DNA from 2 places in the Rothia sp. 11273D007AR genome. Region 2 is predicted to be linked to the other one. Evidence: predicted binding sites of a transcription regulator. Region 2 holds the regulator's gene; the other holds the start of a gene.

Region 1 (9,747 bases), on a different contig from region 2:
TTTGGCGTTCAGCTCGTCCAGGCTGATGCCGGGCCAGTGGGCCGGGGCCAGGGTGGCGGTGTTCTGGGTGAAGGCTGTAGCAGTCATGGCGGTCTTTCTGTCGTGCTCTGTTCGGGCTGTTGTTAACAGTCTGGTGGGCGAAGCTATGTTTAAGCTGTGGTGAACTTAGCTTGAACTTATGCATGCCAAACTTTTTCATTTCCCCTTGTCAAAAGGTAAAAATAAGGACGCCCACCCCGGCTTCCTTGCCTCTGGCAAGTAAAGCGGGTGCGGGCGTCCTGCTCGCTCACTGACCCCTAGCGCACGCTGGTAAGGGAGCCGGTGGCGAGTGACGTACATGCCGCACAGAACCAGGATGGCGACGAGGTCGAGGGCAGCTGCTGTGATGATGGTGTTCACGGGGTTCTCCGAGGGGTGTATCTGGTCTTGTTTTGCTTGATAACCAGTGTTCTCTCAAAGTCTGTGTTTAGCCTGTGTTGTACTTAGCCTTCACTTATGAGCACCTACAGACATCCCCTTTAGTGCCTTTGACCTGGTGAAACTCACAGAAGAAAAAGTTTTAGATGCCTTCGTGCGGGACTGTAACGGCGTAGAGGGCGTCGGTGACGTCAGCGCGCCAGAGGTAGGTGGCACGAGCGTCCGCCCGGCCCGGGCCCTGGTTGATGACGGCGATAGGCTTGCCCGCGCGAGCGAAGTCGAGGGCAATTTTGTAGGAGCTCATCACGGCCAGAGATGAGCCGAGCACCAGCAGGGAGCGCGCCCGCTCCCCCAGTTCTTTCACGGCCTGCTTGCGGGCCGACGGCACGGGTTCGCCGAAGTAGACCACTGCGGGTTTGAGCTTGGTTGAGCCGCAGGCCAGGCAGCCGACCATCTGAAAATCTTGAATGAAGCGGGCATCGATGTCGGCGTCCCCATCGGGGTTGACCTGCAGGGTGGTGCTGGCGAGCCGTTCGAGGTAGCCGGGGTTGGCGGCCTCAATGCGGGAGTCAAGAGAGGTGCGCCCCTCGTCCGCCCCGCAGTCTAGGCACTCGATGCAGGAAAGATCCCCGTGCAGGGTAACGACTGTACGGGAGCCGGCTGCGGTGTGCAGGCCGTCCACGTTTTGGGTAATCAGCCCGGCAAGGCACCCCTGGGCTTCGAGGTCTGCGAGCAGGTAGTGAGCGGTGTTGGGGCGGGCCCGGTTCATCTGCCGCCAGCCCACGAAGGAGCGGGCCCAGTAGCGCTGCCGCGCCACCTCGTCGAAACGGAATTCCTGGTAGGTCATGGGCCGGTGGTTGCGCAGGGACCCGGCGGGGCCGCGGTAGTCAGGGATCCCTGAGCCTGTGGAAATTCCTGCCCCGGTGAGCACCAGAACCTGCCCGTCACGCAGGAGTTGCCGGATGCCGTCCGCCGCTACCTGCGGGTCGGTGGGCTGGGCCGTTTCGGCCACCACCCGGTCGATGGAGCGCAGGGCCGCAGCGTGGGTGGCGGCGATATCGGCGTGCGCGGTGATGGACGCGGACGCCCCGGCAAAGCGGGTATCGAGCGTGTTGGGCGCGGGCTGGGGCTGGGTCTGGTTCACTCTTCCAGTTTAAAAGACAAAGACCCTATTGCTTCTCTCTTGACCCCGAGATAATCCGCAGGGTCAAGAGAGAAACAATAGGGTCATTCCCGGCTTTTACTCAGCAGTAACGACCAGTCCGTCCACGGCGACGTCGGGGTTGACGTCCACGCGCACGGTGTCGCCGTCCTTGATGGCACCGGCCAGGATTCCCTTGGCCAGGCGGTCGCCGATTTCGCGCTGCACGAGGCGGCGGAGCGGACGGGCCCCGTAGGCCGGGTCGTAGCCGGCAAGTCCCAGCCACTCGGTGGCGGCGTCGGTGACGTCCAGGGTCAGGCGGCGGTCTTCCAGTCGGCGGGCCATGGATGCGATTTGCAGACCCACGATGGAGGCCAGGTCATCGGCTGAGAGGGGCTCGAACATGATGACCTCGTCCAGGCGGTTGAGGAACTCCGGCTTGAAGCTGGCGTTCACGGTGTTCATGACCGCACTCTTACGGGCTTCATCATCGAGATTCTGGTCAATCAAGAACTGGGAGCCCAGGTTGGAGGTCAGGATCAGGATGACGTTGCGAAAGTCCACGGTGCGCCCCTGGCCGTCGGTCAGGCGGCCGTCGTCGAGTACCTGGAGCAGGATGTCGAAGACCTCGGGGTGGGCCTTTTCAACCTCGTCGAGGAGCACGACCGAGTAGGGGCGGCGGCGCACAGCTTCGGTGAGCTGACCACCCTCTTCGTAGCCGACGTAGCCGGGAGGGGCACCGACCAGGCGGGCAACGGCGTGCTTTTCGGCGTATTCGCTCATGTCGATACGCACCAGGGCACGTTCGTCGTCGAACTGGAACTCAGCCAGGGCCTTGGCAAGCTCGGTTTTACCGACGCCGGTGGGACCCAGGAAGAGGAAGGAGCCGATAGGACGGTCGGGGTCGGCGATGCCTGCACGGGAGCGGCGGACGGCGTCGGCAACGGCGGTGACTGCCTGGCGCTGGCCGATGAGGCGCTTACCCAGTTCGTCTTCCATGTGCAGGAGCTTCTCAGACTCGCCCTGGAGCATGCGCCCGGCGGGAATGCCGGTCCAGGAGGAGATTACCTCAGCGATATCGTCGGCGGTCACTTCTTCAGAGACCATGGACTCTTCGGACGCGGTGTTCTCGGCCTGCTGGGCTGCGGCAAGTTCGGCTTCGAGGGCGGGGATTTCACCGTAGAGCACGCGGGAGGCTTCAGCTAGGTTGCCTTCGCGCTGGGCGACTTCTGCCTTGGAACGCAGCTCGTCGATCTGGGTTTTGAGGTCACCGACGCGGTTGAGACCGGCCTTTTCAGCTTCCCAACGGGCGTTGAGGGCGTCCAGCTCTTCCTTCTTGTCGGCCATATCTGCCCGCAGGGCTTCAAGGCGCTCGACGGAGGCGGGGTCGGTCTCGTCGGCCAGGGCCAGTTCTTCCATGGTCAGGCGGTCAACGGCGCGACGCAGGGCGTCAATCTCTTCGGGGGCCGAGTCGATCTCCATGCGCAGGCGGGAGGCGGCCTCATCGATCAGGTCAATGGCCTTGTCGGGCAGCTGACGCGAGGGGATGTAGCGGTTCGACAGGTTGGCGGCAGCCACCAGGGCGGAGTCAGCGATGGCGACCTTGTGGTGGGCCTCGTAGCGTTCTTTCAGACCGCGCAGAATACCGATGGTGTCATCGACGCTGGGCTCACCCACATAAACCTGCTGGAAGCGGCGCTCCAAGGCGGCATCCTTTTCGATGTTTTCGCGGTATTCATCGAGGGTGGTTGCACCAATCAGGCGCAGCTCGCCGCGCGCCAGCATGGGCTTGAGCATGTTGCCGGCGTCCATGGAGCCCTCGGAGGCACCTGCCCCAACGACGGTGTGGATCTCATCGATGAAGGTGACGATTTGCCCCTCGGACTTCTTGATGTCTTCCAGCACGGCCTTGAGGCGCTCTTCGAACTCACCGCGGTACTTGGCGCCGGCGACCATTGCACCCAGGTCGAGGGAAATCAGGGTCTTGCCGCGCAGGGATTCGGGCACGTCACCCGAGACCATGCGCTGGGCCAGGCCCTCAACGACGGCGGTTTTACCGACGCCGGGTTCGCCGATGAGCACGGGGTTGTTCTTGGTGCGGCGGGAGAGCACCTGGATCACGCGGCGAATTTCGCTGTCGCGCCCAATAACGGGGTCAAGCTTGCCTTCGCGGGCAACGGCGGTCAGGTCGGTGCCGTACTGTTCTAGGGCGCCGAAGGTGCCTTCGGGGTCGGGGGTTGTCACGGTGCGGTCTCCTCTCACGGTTGGGATGGTGTCTTCAATGGTCTTTTCGGTGGCCCCGGCCTGCTGTAGGGCGCGGGCGGTGGCGTCGTTCCCCGCTGCGAGCGCCAGCAGCAGGATTTCGGTGGAGATGTAGGTATCCCCGAACTGGGATGCCTTGGCTTGGGCAGTTTGGATGGCGGTCAGGACGGCGCGGCTCGGCTGGGCCTGGGCGGCTGAGGCGCCCTGCACCTTAGGGAGTTTAGAAATCTCGGTGGAGGCTGCCAGGGATATGGCGTCAACGTCGAGCCCTGCGGTTTTAAGGACGGCTACTGCAACTCCCTCGCGCTGATCCATGAGGGCCTTGAGCAGGTGGGAGGTGTCAAGGGTGGGGTTGCCCGCGGTTTGGGCGTTCATATTGGCTGCCGAGAGCGCTTCTTGGCTCTTGGTCGTAAATTGTGCGTTCATTGTTCTCCTTTACCTTTTGCGTAGGTAGTTCGTTCATACTTGAGTGTACTCCACTCAGCTTTAACTTGAGTCTACTACACTCAACTATCTTGCGCTAGGTACCCGAGAAAATATTTTTTCAGCCCCAAAACCGCACCCACGCCAGAGAGCGTCTCGTACGGCGGGCACAGACGTCCGCCTTCTTTCTCAACCCGCCGCCCGGCCCTTACACTGGTAGCAGTCACTCACCCAAGGAGAACCATGCCCCGCACCGCCTACGCCGTCCGCCACGTTGCCTTTGAAGATCTGGGTATTTTTGAAGATTTATTGACCGAACGCGGTTTTACCGTCAAATACCGTGACGCAGGCATTGACGCCCTCAACACCCCCGAGGTGCGCGAGGCGGATTTGCTGGTTATTCTGGGCGCTCCCATCAGCGTGAATGACACCCAGGACTACCCCTTCCTCTTTGAAGAAGTAGAACTCATCAAGGCGCGCATCGCCGCGCAGAAACCCGTCCTGGGCATCTGTCTGGGAGCCCAGCAGATTGCTCTAGCCGCAGGAGCTCAGGTCAACCCCACCGGCGCCATTGAGTTGGGCTACTCCCCGGTAGAACTTACCGAAGCCGGGAAAGAATCAGTACTTGCACCGCTCGGCAACACCCCCGTCCTCCACTGGCACGGCGACGCTTTCACCCTGCCCGAAGGCTCCCTCAGCCTAGCCCGCACCCAGATGTGCGAAAACCAGGCATTTACCCTAGAGGACGCCGCAGGTCGTCCCTACGCGCTAGCCCTCCAGTTCCATCTTGAGGTGAACCCCCGCCATATTGAGCAGTGGCTCATCGCCTACGCCGACTACATTAGGGCCTCAGAACAGGACGTCGCGGTAATCCGCCGCGAAGCCTCTCTCTACGCTGAAAAACTGACTACGGCTGCCACCGAGGTACTCACCGGCTGGCTCACTAGAGTAGAACTGTAAACCACCACTGCACGGTTACAGGACTAGTCGAGAAAGTCGTACATGGACTCTTCTCGCTCGAGTCGCTCGCGGGTAGCCTCATCTAGTCCGCGGGTGAGAGCTCGCGCCCGCCGGTAGTCGCTGATGGCCAGCAACAGGGTGGCAATAGCGAATGAGAAGGTTAGAATTCCGCTGGTATTACCAAAGGCAGCAGAAAGACCGATAACATCGGGGCCCAGCAGGGCTGCCGCTGCCGAAATATTCTGCCCCTCTAGCCGGTCGGGAGCAACCATGCCGAAGAACCCGGCTAATACCCATGTGGAAGCGGCAACAAGGGCGGTGACAGGCGGTAACCCCGCCCGCACCCCTGCAGCCTGTAACACCATTTCTTTAAAGGAAAACAGGGCAGCCACCAGCAAAATAATCAGCAGGGCAGGCCCAAACGATATCGCGTAGATAGGCACAAGCTCTCCCCCAGCGCCGAAGAGGGCGCGCCCGGCGGTAATCCAGGCAGCCGACGCACAAGCCATGGGTACCAGCAGATAGGCCAGCACCTGACGCACAGGGCCCGGCTGTCGTTGCAGGCGGGGGTGAGTGGGCAGCTGACTCTGGGTAAGATGGGGGCTCTCTTGGTTCACCCACCTATCCTAACCGGGAAGAGCCCCCTGCGGACGGGTAGGGTGGTGTATATGAGCAGACTTGAAGCTATTTTCTTTGACCACGACGGAACCCTCGTAGACACCGAGCCCCTCTGGGCAGAGGCCAAAACCGCACTGACCGCCGAGTTCGGAGCTACCTGGACCGAACAAGATACCCTTATGGCTCTGGGTAAACCTGCCGCAGTCACCTTTGCCCGCATGCAGGAGCTGGGTGCAGATGCATCTGCTGACGAGCTGTACGACCGGCTTAAGGCTAAGATGTCAGTGCTCTTGAAGGACGCCCGCGTGGAGCTCTTGCCCGGCGTTGAGGCGCTCCTGGAGCAGGTGGCTGAGGCGGGCGTCCCCGCAGGAATTGTCACCAACGCAACCACCGAGGTTGCCGCCAACACCGCCAAGCTGGCACCTGAAGGGCTTTTCAAAACCCTGGTCACCGATGAGCAGGTCACTCACGCCAAGCCCGACCCCGAGCCCTACCTGCTCGCGGCTCAGAATCTAGGGGTAGACCCTGCCAACTGTGTTGCCGTAGAGGACTCTGCTTCTGGCACCCAGAGCGCCATGGCTGCAGGCATGAAGGTCGTGGTGGTTCCCGGCATGACCGAGGTGCCCGAGCACCTGGGCCACGCCCGCTACGCCCACACAGAACTCACCCTCGATAAGATTCGGGCACTAATCGAGGGCTAAGAGCTACATTGCCACACAGAAAAGGCGGGTCTATCGCGTGATAGACCCGCCTTTAGTGCGTGGTTCGAGTTTTGAAGCTCTGAAGCTTACTTGAGGTTACCCTGACCGTCTTCGAGGTGGCCGCGCAGGAACCACTGGAAGAGCTCCAGTTCAGCGGTCTGGCCAATCAGCAGATCCTCGGTGATGGGGTCGATGTCGCCCACCTTTGCAATAGCTGCACGGTGGTCTTCAACTACAACGTTGTAGACCTCGTTCAGGGCACGGATGTGAGTCAGAGCGTCTGCACGGTCAACATCGTATTCAGCCCAGGTGCGCTTTTCAACCAGGTCACCGGAGAGGCCGTTGGGGGCTACGCCCATGGTGGCCATGCGCTCTGCAATGGCATCAACGAAGCCACGTACCAGGTCGACCTGGGGGTCGAGCATTTCGTGAACAGCGATGAAGTTGGGGCCAACGACATTCCAGTGGGCGTGCTTAAGCACCAGGTGCAGGTCGTTCAGGGCGTGCAGGCGAAGCTGCAGAACGTCGGCTACGTGGTGACCTGACTCTTCGGTGAGGCCAGGAACGGTAAATGATGCGTACTTGCTCATGAGTGAGACTTCCTTTCGAAAGTGATGACCGGTATTTTTCAAAGCTCCGGCTGGCTTGCTGTACTTCTAGCCTACGCACTCTCAACAGCGTTTTCAAGCATTATTATGATTAATTCATAATAAGCAAAACCTTGTTTGACCTGCTGGAACACCTTATTTCTGTCTTAGTTAAGCCTTACCTGACCACACTCTGGCTAGATATTTCAGGCAGTCAAACCACATAAACCCATTTAACATAAAGGTTCACGCGCCACAGATGGTGGAGCGTGAACCTTGATGCAATCAATGAGACTGGTTATGCAACCCGCTGATGACTAGATTTTTTCAGCAGAGCGGCCAGTGCGGGCACCAAGCAGACCACCCAGGGCGGTGATGATCATAGCCAAAATGAGACCACAGAAAGTGTACAGGGAGTACTTAGCGGTGTTGTTCATAGCATCGTTTGCTACAACAACAGCCTGATCAAAGGTTTCTTGAGCATTGTTTGCCAGGTTATTCAGGGTTTCCTCAGCCTTCTGTACGCCCTCTTCATATGAGGTCACGATATTGTTAGCAGCCGATCGCGATTGAGTTGCGGTGAGGTTAGTGTTAGCTTCAATTTCACGAGCCAGAGCATCCTCGTCGATCTGCTCAGTGATTGATGCAATACGATCTTCAATGTTTGCACGAACATCCTCTGCAACAGCAGAAGAATCTTCACCGTCTACAATGATTCGCTGAGCAGCTACCTGCAGGTCAGCAACGGTTTCATCAACTTGGGCCTGGAGATAGTCGGGGTGCAGCTGCTCAATGGAGCTATTAGCAAGCGCCTGACGCACATCAGCAGAGACACCCTCGGCATCAACATCAATTCGGTCGGTATTGATATTCGAAACAGCCTGAGCCGCCGCCGATGACGCACTTGAAACAGCACCGCCAGCCGCACCAAGCATGTTACCCAGCGCCCCAAATGCAGAAGATACTGCGCTCACAGCTAGAACCACAATGGCAATAACACCCAGTGCCCACGTAAGGAACCCGTGAATCAAGCCCGCCTTGTTAGCGGTCAAACCAGCAATAAAGCCCGCCACACCAAGAGAAACAGCCAAAGAAAAAATAGTCCAGATTATCAGACCAGTTCCGACACCTTCCGTTGGGTTTTCAGCAGTCAGGTCGGTACCTCCAAGCCCCACCGCAGTTCCCACAAGAGAGAAGAGTGCAGAGAGAGCGATGAAGGTAACTAGACCAGCAAAGATGCTTCGCCATGAGATGTTACTACCTGCCTCAAGACGGGCATCTTGGGCAATAATCTGGCGGAGAGAGCCGCGTGCGATACCCCGAGGCGCGTTAGCACCTGACTCAACAACCCCTACATTTTCGGTCAGAATTTTTCCTTTAGATACATGATCAACTAATCAAGAATTTTAGGTATGAGACACAATATCACTCTAGAAGATAGTGATCACTCTAGAAGATAGTGCATACCCTCTATTTATAGCACGTACACTTTCATTCATGAGCTACCGACAACCCCAATAATCAAGGTTTAGGTGACGCAGCATCACTACCGCCATGCTCAAAATCGCGAAAATTTTTACTAGTCAAGTAGCGATTTCAACAGCATACCGATAAGTAAACTTTGCGTCACCACCATGAAAACTGGGATTCATTTCATAAGTAGGCTTGACTGCTAGGAGATATCTCTGAGGCACGAACAGTCAGAACCAGAATGCTAAAATATAGGGTTAGACCCGCATCGACCAAGCGAAACTCTTTCACCATGCCTACGACCAGTTCTCAACCTTCACCTTCACGCACCTTCCCCAGTTGCGCCCAGATTCGCCGCTGGCGCCGCTACCTGGCTGAAGAAATCTCAGAAGCTCGCATCTATGCCGCCCTGGCAGAGCGTGCCGAAGGAAAGGAAGCAGAGATTCTCCGGGAGGTTGCTCAGGCTGAGGAGCGCCACCAAAATCACTGGCGGGAACTGTTAGGCGAGCACGCTTACCCCGAACCCAAGCCGTCTATCTCCGCCAGATTCCTGCAACTTCTTGCTAAGAACTTTGGGTCAGTTTTTGTGCTCGCCCTAGCCCAGCGTGCCGAGGGCCGCTCACCTTACGCGGAGGACCCCGACGCCACTGAAGCCATGGCCGCCGATGAAGCAATTCACGAAGAGATCATTCGAGCACTGTCTACCTCTGGCCGTGAAAAACTCTCGGGCAACTTCCGCGCCGCCGTCTTTGGCGCAAATGATGGTCTAGTATCGAATGCTGCTCTCATCATGGGCGTGGGGGCTTCTGGCGTCAGCAGCTCTATGGTGCTTCTTTCAGGCGTCGCAGGCCTACTGGCTGGCGCCCTCTCCATGGCCGCCGGCGAGTTCGTTTCTGTGCGCTCCCAGCGTGAACTCCTGGACGCTTCTCGCCCAACCCAGGTCACCCTCAACGTTGCCCACCAGCTCGATATTAACCAGAATGAACTAGAACTGATTTACAAGGCTCGAGGCATGAGCGAGGAAGCTGCCCGCCACCGTGCCATGGAGCGCTTCGGCTATTTCACCTGCGACTGCGATCCCTCACTCTCCTTCCGCAATGATATTGAGGGCGAAGAGGTTGAGGACGCCCACGGCGCACTCGGCAGCGATGTGGGGGCTGCGGCCTCC
Region 2 (9,747 bases):
CATTGCTGAAGCAGGCGTCAAGGTCTCCGACATCGCCCACATCGTGCTGGTCGGTGGCTCCACCCGTATGCCCGCCGTCACCGAGGTCGTCAAGGAACTCTCCGGTGGCCGCGAACCCAACAAGGGCGTCAACCCCGACGAGGTTGTTGCTATGGGTGCAGCCCTGCAGGCAGGCGTGCTGAAGGGTGAGCGCAAGGACGTCCTGCTCATCGACGTCACCCCCCTCTCCCTCGGTATCGAGACCAAGGGCGGCGTGATGACCAAGCTGATCGAGCGCAACACCGCGATCCCCACCAAGCGTTCTGAAACCTTCACCACCGCTGAAGACAACCAGCCCTCAGTATCGATTCAGGTCTTCCAGGGCGAGCGTGAGTTCACCCGCGACAACAAGAACCTGGGCACCTTCGAACTGACCGGCATCGCACCCGCACCCCGCGGCGTCCCCCAGATCGAAGTTACCTTCGACATCGACGCCAACGGCATCGTCCATGTCTCCGCGAAGGACAAGGGCACCGGCACCGAGCAGTCCATGACCATCACCGGCGGCTCCTCCCTCTCCAAGGAAGACATCGACCGCATGGTCAAGGACGCCGAGGCCCACGCCGAGCAGGACAAGGCCCGCCGCGAGGCAGCCGAGACCCGCAACGCTGCTGAGAACACCGCCTACTCCATCGAGAAGCTCATCAAGGAAAACGACGAGAAGCTGCCCGAGGACGTCAAGACCGAGGTTCAGGCCGACGTCGACGCCCTGAAGGCTGCCCTCGAGGGTGAAGACGACGACGCCGTCAAGGCCGCTTTCGAGAAGCTGCAGGCCTCCCAGACCAAGCTGGGGGAAGCCCTCTACGCCCAGGCCCAGGCAGACGCCGCCGCTGGTGAGGGCGCCAAGGCTGACGACGACGTCGTTGACGCCGAAGTAATCGATGAAGAAGACGAGAAGAAGAACTAATCATGGCTGAGAACACCAACGAGCCCGTAGACAACCAGCCCGAGGGCACCGACCCTCTGGAGGACGCCTTCGCCGCCCCGGCAGCCGAAGGTCACCCCGAGCCCGAAGGTGTAGCTGCTGACGCTGCGGCAGATGAAGAATTTGCCGCAGCCGAGGCTGGCGAAAGTGCAGAGGCAGCTGAGAGCGCTGACGCGGCCCTGGCCGCCGAACGTCTCGAAGATCTGCGCCGCCTTCAGGCCGAGTTCACCAACTACAAGAACCGCACCGCCAAGGAAAAAGACCAGCTGCGCGACTTCGTGATCGCCGATCTGGTTGCTGCCCTGCTGCCCGTCATCGACGATATCGATGCCGCCCGCAAGCACGGCGACCTTGAAGAAGGCCCCTTCGCCGCCATCGCTAACAAGCTCGAAGAGACCCTGACCAAGCAGGGCCTTGAGCGATTCGGCGAGGTCGGCGAACCCTTCAACCCCCAGGTGCACGAGGCTGTACTGCAGCAGCCCACCAGCGAGGTTGAGCCTGACTCAGTCTCCATGGTCCTGCGCAACGGCTACAAGGTGAAGGACCGCGTGGTCCGCACCGCCCAGGTAGCCGTAGCGGTAGCAGAATAAGGACGCGGGCGGGCACCCGGCCTGATACGTCAGGCTGGGTGCCCGCCCAGTTCTACCCCCCTAAAAGACACAAGATCTACCTCGGAAGGAGAGGCATATGGCGAGCGAAAACTGGCTCCATCAAGATTTTTATAAGGTACTAGGCGTAGCCGAGGATTCCTCCGAGGCAGATATCAAGAAGGCCTACCGCAAGCTGGCCCGCAAGTACCACCCCGACCAGAACCCCGGCGACGAGGCCGCCGAAAAGAAATTCAAGGAAGTCTCAGAAGCCTACGACGTGCTCTCAGACCCCAAGCAGAAGGAAGAGTACGACCAGATCCGTAAGTACGGGGCCGCAGGCTTTGGTGGGGCAGGTGGCTTCCCGGGCGGGTTCCCCGGCGGTGCTGGTGGCGGAAACTTCACCTATTCCACCAGCGGCGGCGGAGCAGGCATCAACATTGAAGACCTGCTCGGCGGCATGTTTGGTGGCGGTGGCTTTGGCGGGGCCGGACGCTCCACCGGCGGCTTCCCTGGCGGTGCGGGTGGCTTTCCCGGTAGCGGCTTCTCAGCTCCCAAGGGCGAGGACGCCACCACCAGCGCCCGCATCACCATCCAGCAGGCCTACGACGGCGCTGAGGTCTCGGTGTTCCGCCCCGGCGGCTCCCAGGCCCAGGTTCGCCTGCCGCGCGGCGTCAAGGACGGCCAGAAAATCCGTGCCCGAGGCAAGGGGCACCCCGGTGCCGGTGGGGCAGGGGACCTGATCGTCACCGTCCGTGTGGACTCCCACCCCGTCTTTGACCGCGAGGGTGATAACCTGCTCGTGCGTGTGCCCGTCACCCTGGAAGAAGCCGTCAAGGGCGGCGTGATTGAGGCCCCCACCCTCGACGGCGGGAGCGTCAAACTCCGCCTGGCTGCCGGGGCCCCGTCCGGCCGTAAGCTGCGTGCTAAGGGCCGCGGCTTCGTGACCAAGAAGGGCACCGGCGATATGCTGGTTATCCCCGAGGTGCAGCTGCCCACCAACCTCACACCCGAAGCTGAGGCAGCCCTTGACGCCTTCTTCGCGGTGGCACCCCAGGCCAACCCCCGTGAGGACCTGCTGAGGAAAGCTGGTGACTAGGAATGGCTCTCGAATCTGACCGCCCGGTCTTCGTTATCTCCGTAGCGGCCGAATTGGCCGGTATGCACCCACAGACCCTGCGCCAGTACGACCGCCTGGGGCTGGTGCAGCCCCAGCGAGCCCCGGGGCGGGCCCGTCGCTACTCCGAACGCGACGTGCAGAAACTCCAGGAGATTCAGGAGCTCTCCCAGTCCGGCGTCTCGCTCGAGGGTATCAAGCGCATCATGCAGCTGGAGAACCAGGTGGAGGCTCTGCGAGCCCGCATGACCGAGCTGCAGGCTGAGAATGAGGCCCTGCGCAATCGCCTGCAGGAGAACTCTCGCATCTTTGCTGCCGGAACCTCCGGTGGGGCTGTGCACCTGGCCCGGGGCAAGCGTCCTGCTGCCCGCCAGACCTCCCAGGCCGTGGTGCTCTACCGGCCGCGCTAAGTCCGCCCCTGGGTCTTGACTGTAGCGATGGTTGCCATCAGCGCGAAAGAGATTCGTGCTGATGGCAACCATCGCTACATTCAAGATACGGCTAACCATAGCACCACAGAAAACTTTCGGAATAAAGCAATGTAGGCTGGTGTTGAACCTCCTGTAAACGATCAATACAGCGCCGAAAGGTAAACGAAATGACCAGCATCAGTACCGCCCCCGACCTGCGTCCCAGCCTACCCAGCGTCGATAACACCGCCTTTCAGATGGGGCTAGACACCTTCGGAGACACCACCGCTGACCTGGCAGGCAACCGCCTGCACCACGCCCAGGTCATCCGCAACGTCCTTGAGCAGGGCCAGCTGGCCGACCGCGTCGGCGTCGACTTCTTCGGTATCGGTGAGCACCACCGTCCCGACTATGCCGTTAGCGCCCCCGACACCATCCTGGCGGGCCTGGCAACCTCCACAGAGCGTATCCACCTAGGTTCGGCCGTCACCGTCCTCTCCTCTGACGACCCCATCCGCGTCTACCAGCGCTTCGCCACCATCAACGCCCTCAGCAACGGCCGTGCCGAAGCCGTACTGGGCCGCGGCTCCTTCACCGAGTCCTTCCCCCTCTTCGGCTACAAACTCGAAGACTACAACTCCCTCTTCTCTGAGAAGTTCGACCTCTTCACTAAAATCATCACCCAGGAGCCCCTCAACTGGAACCCCGGCAACCGTGAACCCCTGGTCAATCAGGAGATCTACCCCAAGACCGAGGGCATTCTTAAGCACTGGCTGGCTGTTGGTGGCAGCCCTGAATCTGTTGCCCGCGCGGCCCAGTACAAGACCCCGCTCATGCTCGCGATCATCGGAGGCCCCGCTGAGCGCTTCAAGCCCTACACCGACCTCTACCGCCGGGCCAACGAGCAGCTGGGGAACGGAACCCTGCCTATTGCCGTGCACTCACCCGGCCACATCGCCGAGACGGACGAAGAAGCCCGCAACCAGCTGCGCGAACACTGGATCGCTAACCGCAACAAGATCGGTGCCGAACGCGGCTGGGGTCCGGCAGGGGAGCGCGAATTTGAGCACGAAATTGAACACGGTGCCCTCTATGTGGGTTCGCCCGAAACCGTCGCCCAGAAGATTGCCGATACCGCCAAGAAGCTGGGCATCAACCGCTTTGATCTCAAGTTCTCCAATGGCGCTCTAGCCCATGAGCACTCCATGAACTCGATTGAGCTCTACGGCACCAAGGTACTGCCGCGCGTTCGCGAACTGCTGGCAGAAGATTAGAGTAAGGACGCCTGTGGCAGCGCAAGCGGCCACAGTAGCTAATAAAGTGGCGGCACCCTGTTTGGGTGCCGCCACAATCTTTAAGTCTACGGTAGTCAGGGGTGGGTATGCCAGGCTTTGTGGGAAAACTATCAACCTGCTGTTCATAGGCCGTCATTCTGCTGCAGATAAGGCTTAAAGTCTTGAAAATCCCGGTATTAGTCAGCTAGCTTAGTTCTATCAGCGGGTAGACCCGCCCCATCGATCGACAAAGGAGCCGACCGTGACCGACACCCACCTTTCTTCCAACAAGCCCTTCGACACCCTCGACCTTAAGGCTCTGACCGAACCCGCAACTGAGGGGGCTGTCCGAGTCACCCTCACCCTTCCCACCGAACGCGCCGGTCGCGACACCACGGGAAATGCCACCCGCTTCCGTAACCTTGTCTCATCTGCCCGTGAGAAGCTCGAGGCAGCCGGTCACGACGCAGACCCCATCCTCGCTCCTGCCCAAGAACTCCACGACGACCGTGACTACTGGCAGCACCAGGGAGACGGTCTGCTGATTCTACTCGATGGCAACCAGCTCACCGCCCAGCGCCTGCCCTTCGAGCTACCCGAAAGCGTCACCGTAGCTGACGACTACGACCTCACCGCCCTCGTCCCTCTCCTCAGCACCGACACCAGCCTGCACCTGCTGGCGCTCTCCCGCAAAGAAGTGCGCCTCTTTGAAACCGACGGCACCCGTATCGGCCGCATCAACCTCGAGAACATGATCGAGAGCGAAGACGATATCTACAACGACTACGATGTGCAGCGCACCCAGCAGCAGGCCCCTAAGGGTGGTGGGGAAGCCACCTTCCACGCCCACACCAATGATTCCGATACCGACCGTATCTACCGCGAGCGATTCCTGCGCAAGGTAGCCCAGGGCATTGAAGCGGAGATAGCAGAGCCCAACCGCCACCCGCTCGTCCTCGCGGGAGTTGAAGAACTGGCCAACGAGTTCCGTTCTGTTACTAGCTGGGGCGAGGTGCTTGAAACCGTCATTACCGGCAGGGTCGATGAGATGAGCGAAAGTCAGCTCCTAGAAAAGCTGCAGCCCGTACTCGCTGAGGTAGCTGGTACTGAAGCCAAGAGTCTCGCCCAGCAGATTGACGATGCCCGATCCGGTAAACGCTATATCGGTGCGGGCGAGATTGTAGACGCAGCGACCCAGGGGCAGATTGCCACCCTGCTGGTGGTCCCCGGTATTGAAACTGCCGCCGACGGTCAGCTCAGCGAAAAGGCCCAAGCTATTAACCTGGTGCTCCGTTCAGGTGGCGAAGTGAAGCCCGCCCCCGAACACCAGGAAGAAAAACTGGCAGCAATCACTCGCTGGTAAGCAGGTACACAGAATAAGACGAGATAGGCCACCGGTTCCTTGACTCGCTATAGTTGAAAAGGCGCCCCACCGCAGTGCACACGCCTGCGGCGGGGCGTCCTTATTCATCACGCAGCTGCGGTGCTCCCTCGCCCGCAGCGACCTGTATCAAGGACACCACATGACCTTTCAAGACGTCTTGAGCGCTATAAGCTCCCTCATCTGGGGGCCCTTTGTGCTCATACCGCTGCTTCTTGGCACCGGTATCTACCTGACGGTGCGGCTGGGCTTTATCCAGCTCACCAAACTACTCGTCGCTAACCGTCTAGCCTTCTTCGAACGCAAGGACGACGGCGCCACCGGCGGCGACATCTCCCAGTTCCAGTCCCTCACCACCGCCCTAGCCGCAACGGTGGGTACCGGTAATATCGTCGGCGTTGCCACCGCGATTTCCATCGGTGGCCCCGGCGCCCTCTTCTGGATGTGGGTCACCGCTATTTTCGGTATGGCCTCCAAGTACTCCGAAGCCTTCCTGGGCGTGCGCTACCGCACCACAGATGCCAAGGGAGAAGTCTCCGGCGGCCCCCAGTACTACCTCCAGCGCGGCATCAAAGGCCCCCTGGGCAAATTCCTAGCCCTCTTCTTCGCGGTAGCCGCCGTGCTGGCGTCCTTCGGCATCGGCAATACCGCCCAGGGTAACTCCATTGCCCACAACCTTGAAGATACCTTCCACCTGCCCGCAGCCCTCACCGGCATCGTCCTGGCCATCATCACCCTCTTCGTGCTGATGGGCGGTATCAAATCTATCGGGCGGGTAACCAGTGCCTTCGTGCCGGTTATGATCCTCTTCTATGTGGGCGGGGCCCTCTATATTCTGGGTGTGCACGCCGCTGACCTGCCCGCGGCCTTCGGCCAGATTTTTGCGGACGCCTTCACCGGCTCCTCCGCTGTCGGCGGCTTTGTGGGCTCCACCCTCATGTACGCCGTGCAGTACGGCGTGGCCCGCGGTATTTTCTCCAATGAATCCGGCATGGGCTCTGCCGCTATCGCCGCGTCAGCCGCCCAGACCACCCACCCGGTGCGACAGGGCATGGTATCGATGACCCAGACCTTCATCGACACCATCATCGTGGTCTCCTGCACCGGCCTGGTACTGGTTGTCACCGGTATCTGGCACGCCAGCGACCCTGCAACCGGCGAGCAAATGTCTGCTTCCGTGATGACCAGTCAGGCCTTCGCCTCGGTAATAGGCCCCGCTGGAAGCTGGATTGTGACCATCGGCCTGGTCATGTTCGCCTACTCCACCATTCTGGGCTGGGCCTACTACGGCGAACGCAACATTGAGCGCCTCTTCGGCCGCCGCGGTGTTACCCCCTACCGCCTTTTCTTCGCGGTGATTGTCTACTTCGGTTGCACCATGGAACTGACCGTGGCCTGGACCTTCTCAGACATCGCCAACGGGCTCATGGCCATTCCCAACCTGATTGGCCTGCTCCTCATGTCGGGGCTAATCGTGAGGGAAACCAAGTACTACCTGGCTAACGACCCCAAACTCACCGCATCTAAGGCCGAGATCGACGCCTTTATGCAGGGGCACCCCGGAGCGATTGACTCCTACGAGAAAACGGGGCAGTAAGAAGACCCTCTACCTATAAAAGAGGCGGGTACCCGAACACCTATGGTGCGTTCAGGTACCCGCCTGTTTTACACAGCTAACGGATTTTTACCGACGAATGTAGGTCAGGTCGTGAGCCCGGCGGCCCGCCTCACCGGCCTTGCGTTCGAAACTGGTGACCACGCGTCCGTCCCAGCGAGGGGCCCAGCCGCCAACAGGGTCTTCATCGGTGGTGTTTTCACCGGCGTGGGCGTTGGTGAACTCGGGGTGGGCATCAAGTACCTCACGCATGACCAGGGCATATTCTTCCCAGTCGGTGGCCAGACGCCAGATACCACCGGGCTTAAGAACCCGGGCTACCTTATCTGCAAAGGCAGGGGAGACCAGACGACGCTTGTGATGGCGGGCCTTGTGCCAGGGGTCGGGGAAGAAGACCCAGAGCTCATCAACAGAAGACTCTTCGAGTAGGTTATCGAGCAGCTCGGGGGCGTTGGCCTGGGCTACGCGTACATTCTCGACCCCGGCCTGACCCATCTTCAGCAGCAGGTCGGCGATGCCGGGGGTGTAGACCTCAACAGCCAGGAAGTTAGCCTCGGGCACCTGGGTGGCACGGTTGACGATGGCCTCGCCCAGGCCGGAGCCGATTTCAACGACGAGAGGGGCATCGGCTCGTCCGTACAGGGTCTGCTGGTCAAAGACCGCGCCCTCAGCGACCGAGGTATCGCCGATGTTGCGGGGCAGGTCGAGCACATGGGTAGGGGCGTAGGTATCCCAGGCCTTCTGGCGGCGGGCGGTCAGACGGTCGCCGCGGCGGACGAAGGAGTAGGGCTGGCGGTGAAATTTTTCGGGGACGGGGGCGGTCAGGTCTTCACCTGCCGCTGCACGCTCGGCCTTAGCGGCCAGGTCCTGCTTTTGCTTGTTGGTTTCCATAACTCTCCTTACGAGGTTGAAACAGATAAACCGGCGCGCACGGAAACGCAAAGTGCCGCCGGTAGGGGAAAGAAAGACTTCCCCAAGTATATCGTCACAGATAGACACCGGGGCAGGCTGAAAACAGCCTGCCCCGGTGGAGGGTCCCTGACGGTTCTACTTAGTAGATAACGCGGCCCTGGGTGACGCCCATGTGCTCAAAGTTATCGTCTGAATCGCCGTCCATCTCATCGATGACAGTAACTGCTACGAACAGCTCGTACTGGACGTTCCAGAAAGGGAAATTCACGTAATAGCGCAGGGGAATCTCTACGGACTCACCGGGCTGTAGGACGCCGGAGTAGGTCCAGGTAAAGGAGGGGGAACCCCCAGCCTGCCTGTCCAGCGTACGCGAAGGTGACGAGCGGATCACTTGAGTTAACGTAGGTGCCGGCCCGGTTTGAACCGGTAGCGTCTGTAGCAACATCGTTCATGTCGGTCAGTAGGGTGCCGCTGGGGTTCACTGCGGGCACCGTACCAACATTGGTGATAGTCATGGTATTGGGAAAAGACGCGTAAGCGGCTACGTTAGTCGTGGTGGTTGGGCCACGGTAGATGGGGCTGTCATAGACAGGCTCGAAGGTTGACCAATCTACAGTGGGGTCAGCAATCTGAATTGCCAGATCGGTACGAGGGACCTCTTCAAAACTCGCAGCGTAAGCGGGGATAGCTGCGGTCGCCAGGACAGCGGGGGGCCGCCCAGGCACCAGCTTTCAGTACGGTGCGGCGTTTGGGAGTGTGCGCAGTCATTGTGTGCTTTCTGTGTTTAGGCGAAACGGCCTGCTGCCAGCAGGCGGTCCATGTTGCGTTCTGCGATAGCAGTGATGGTTACGAAGGGGTTAACACCAATCTTGCCAGGAATCAGGGAGCCGTCCATAACAAAGAGACCGGGAACACCCTTTACTTCACCGTTGAGATCGGTGGTTTCACCGATAACGGCGCCGCCGAGGGGGTGGTAGGTGAAGTAGTCGGCGAAGGTCTTGCCACCCTGGAAGAGGCCGGTGTTGTAGGAGGTGCCGGGGTTGGCCGCGTTCATCTTGTCCATGAAGGCCTTAGCTGCTGCAACGCCGGGGGCAGCCTTAGCAGCATCCCAATCCAGTTCCATAGAACCGGTTGAGCTATTCCAGATGAACTTGCCCTTGTTGGGGTTGTTAGTGATGGCCAAGTAGAGGCCAATACGCATGTCGATGCCGGCAGGGAAGGGAGCCAGCTCGGCAAAGACCGAGTTGGTGGAATTATCCCAGTTGGAAACACCCATGGCGGGAATGCCGGACTGGTAGCCACCGGTGGCGGCGTTCATGTTACGGGCAACCATGATGTTGCCATTGGGGCCCCAGTTGGTACCCAGGGTTGCGGGCAGGTTCTTGATGGTTCCGGCACTCTTAGCCTGCAAGAGCAGGCGGTTGGTACCAACGGAACCTGCTGCCATGATGACGCGGTCGTAGACCTTCTTAGATGTGGCAAGGATA

Evidence for each region. The regulator HspR, encoded in region 2, represses chaperone genes until heat shock. The targets are predictions, from matches to a motif close to AAGTTGAGTCNNNNNGACTCAACTT.
Region 1: clpB (ATP-dependent chaperone ClpB) is a predicted target of HspR. The motif match lies at 4,309-4,333, and genes of this name have one in related genera.

What each region holds. Positions count from the first base shown of each region.
Region 1 is NZ_JBPPWJ010000007.1:67,875-77,621, forward strand. Features, by position in the region: gene ACED88_RS05275 (carbohydrate-binding domain-containing protein) at 1-87, opposite strand, end outside; gene ACED88_RS05280 (Sir2 family NAD-dependent protein deacetylase) at 560-1,492, opposite strand; gene clpB (ATP-dependent chaperone ClpB) at 1,658-4,246, opposite strand; gene ACED88_RS05290 (glutamine amidotransferase) at 4,487-5,203, shown strand; gene ACED88_RS05295 (hypothetical protein) at 5,227-5,820, opposite strand; gene ACED88_RS05300 (HAD family hydrolase) at 5,872-6,522, shown strand; gene ACED88_RS05305 (Dps family protein) at 6,609-7,112, opposite strand; gene ACED88_RS05310 (hypothetical protein) at 7,427-8,284, opposite strand; gene ACED88_RS05315 (VIT1/CCC1 transporter family protein) at 8,872-9,747, shown strand, end outside.
Region 2 is NZ_JBPPWJ010000004.1:100,125-109,871, reverse strand. Features, by position in the region: gene dnaK (molecular chaperone DnaK) at 1-946, shown strand, start outside; gene ACED88_RS03385 (nucleotide exchange factor GrpE) at 949-1,554, shown strand; gene ACED88_RS03380 (DnaJ C-terminal domain-containing protein) at 1,652-2,650, shown strand; gene ACED88_RS03375 (heat shock protein transcriptional repressor HspR) at 2,653-3,078, shown strand; gene ACED88_RS03370 (LLM class flavin-dependent oxidoreductase) at 3,267-4,352, shown strand; gene ACED88_RS03365 (baeRF3 domain-containing protein) at 4,615-5,715, shown strand; gene ACED88_RS03360 (alanine/glycine:cation symporter family protein) at 5,876-7,330, shown strand; gene trmB (tRNA (guanosine(46)-N7)-methyltransferase TrmB) at 7,418-8,239, opposite strand; gene ACED88_RS03350 (hypothetical protein) at 8,400-8,651, opposite strand; gene ACED88_RS03345 (GMC oxidoreductase) at 9,045-9,747, opposite strand, start outside.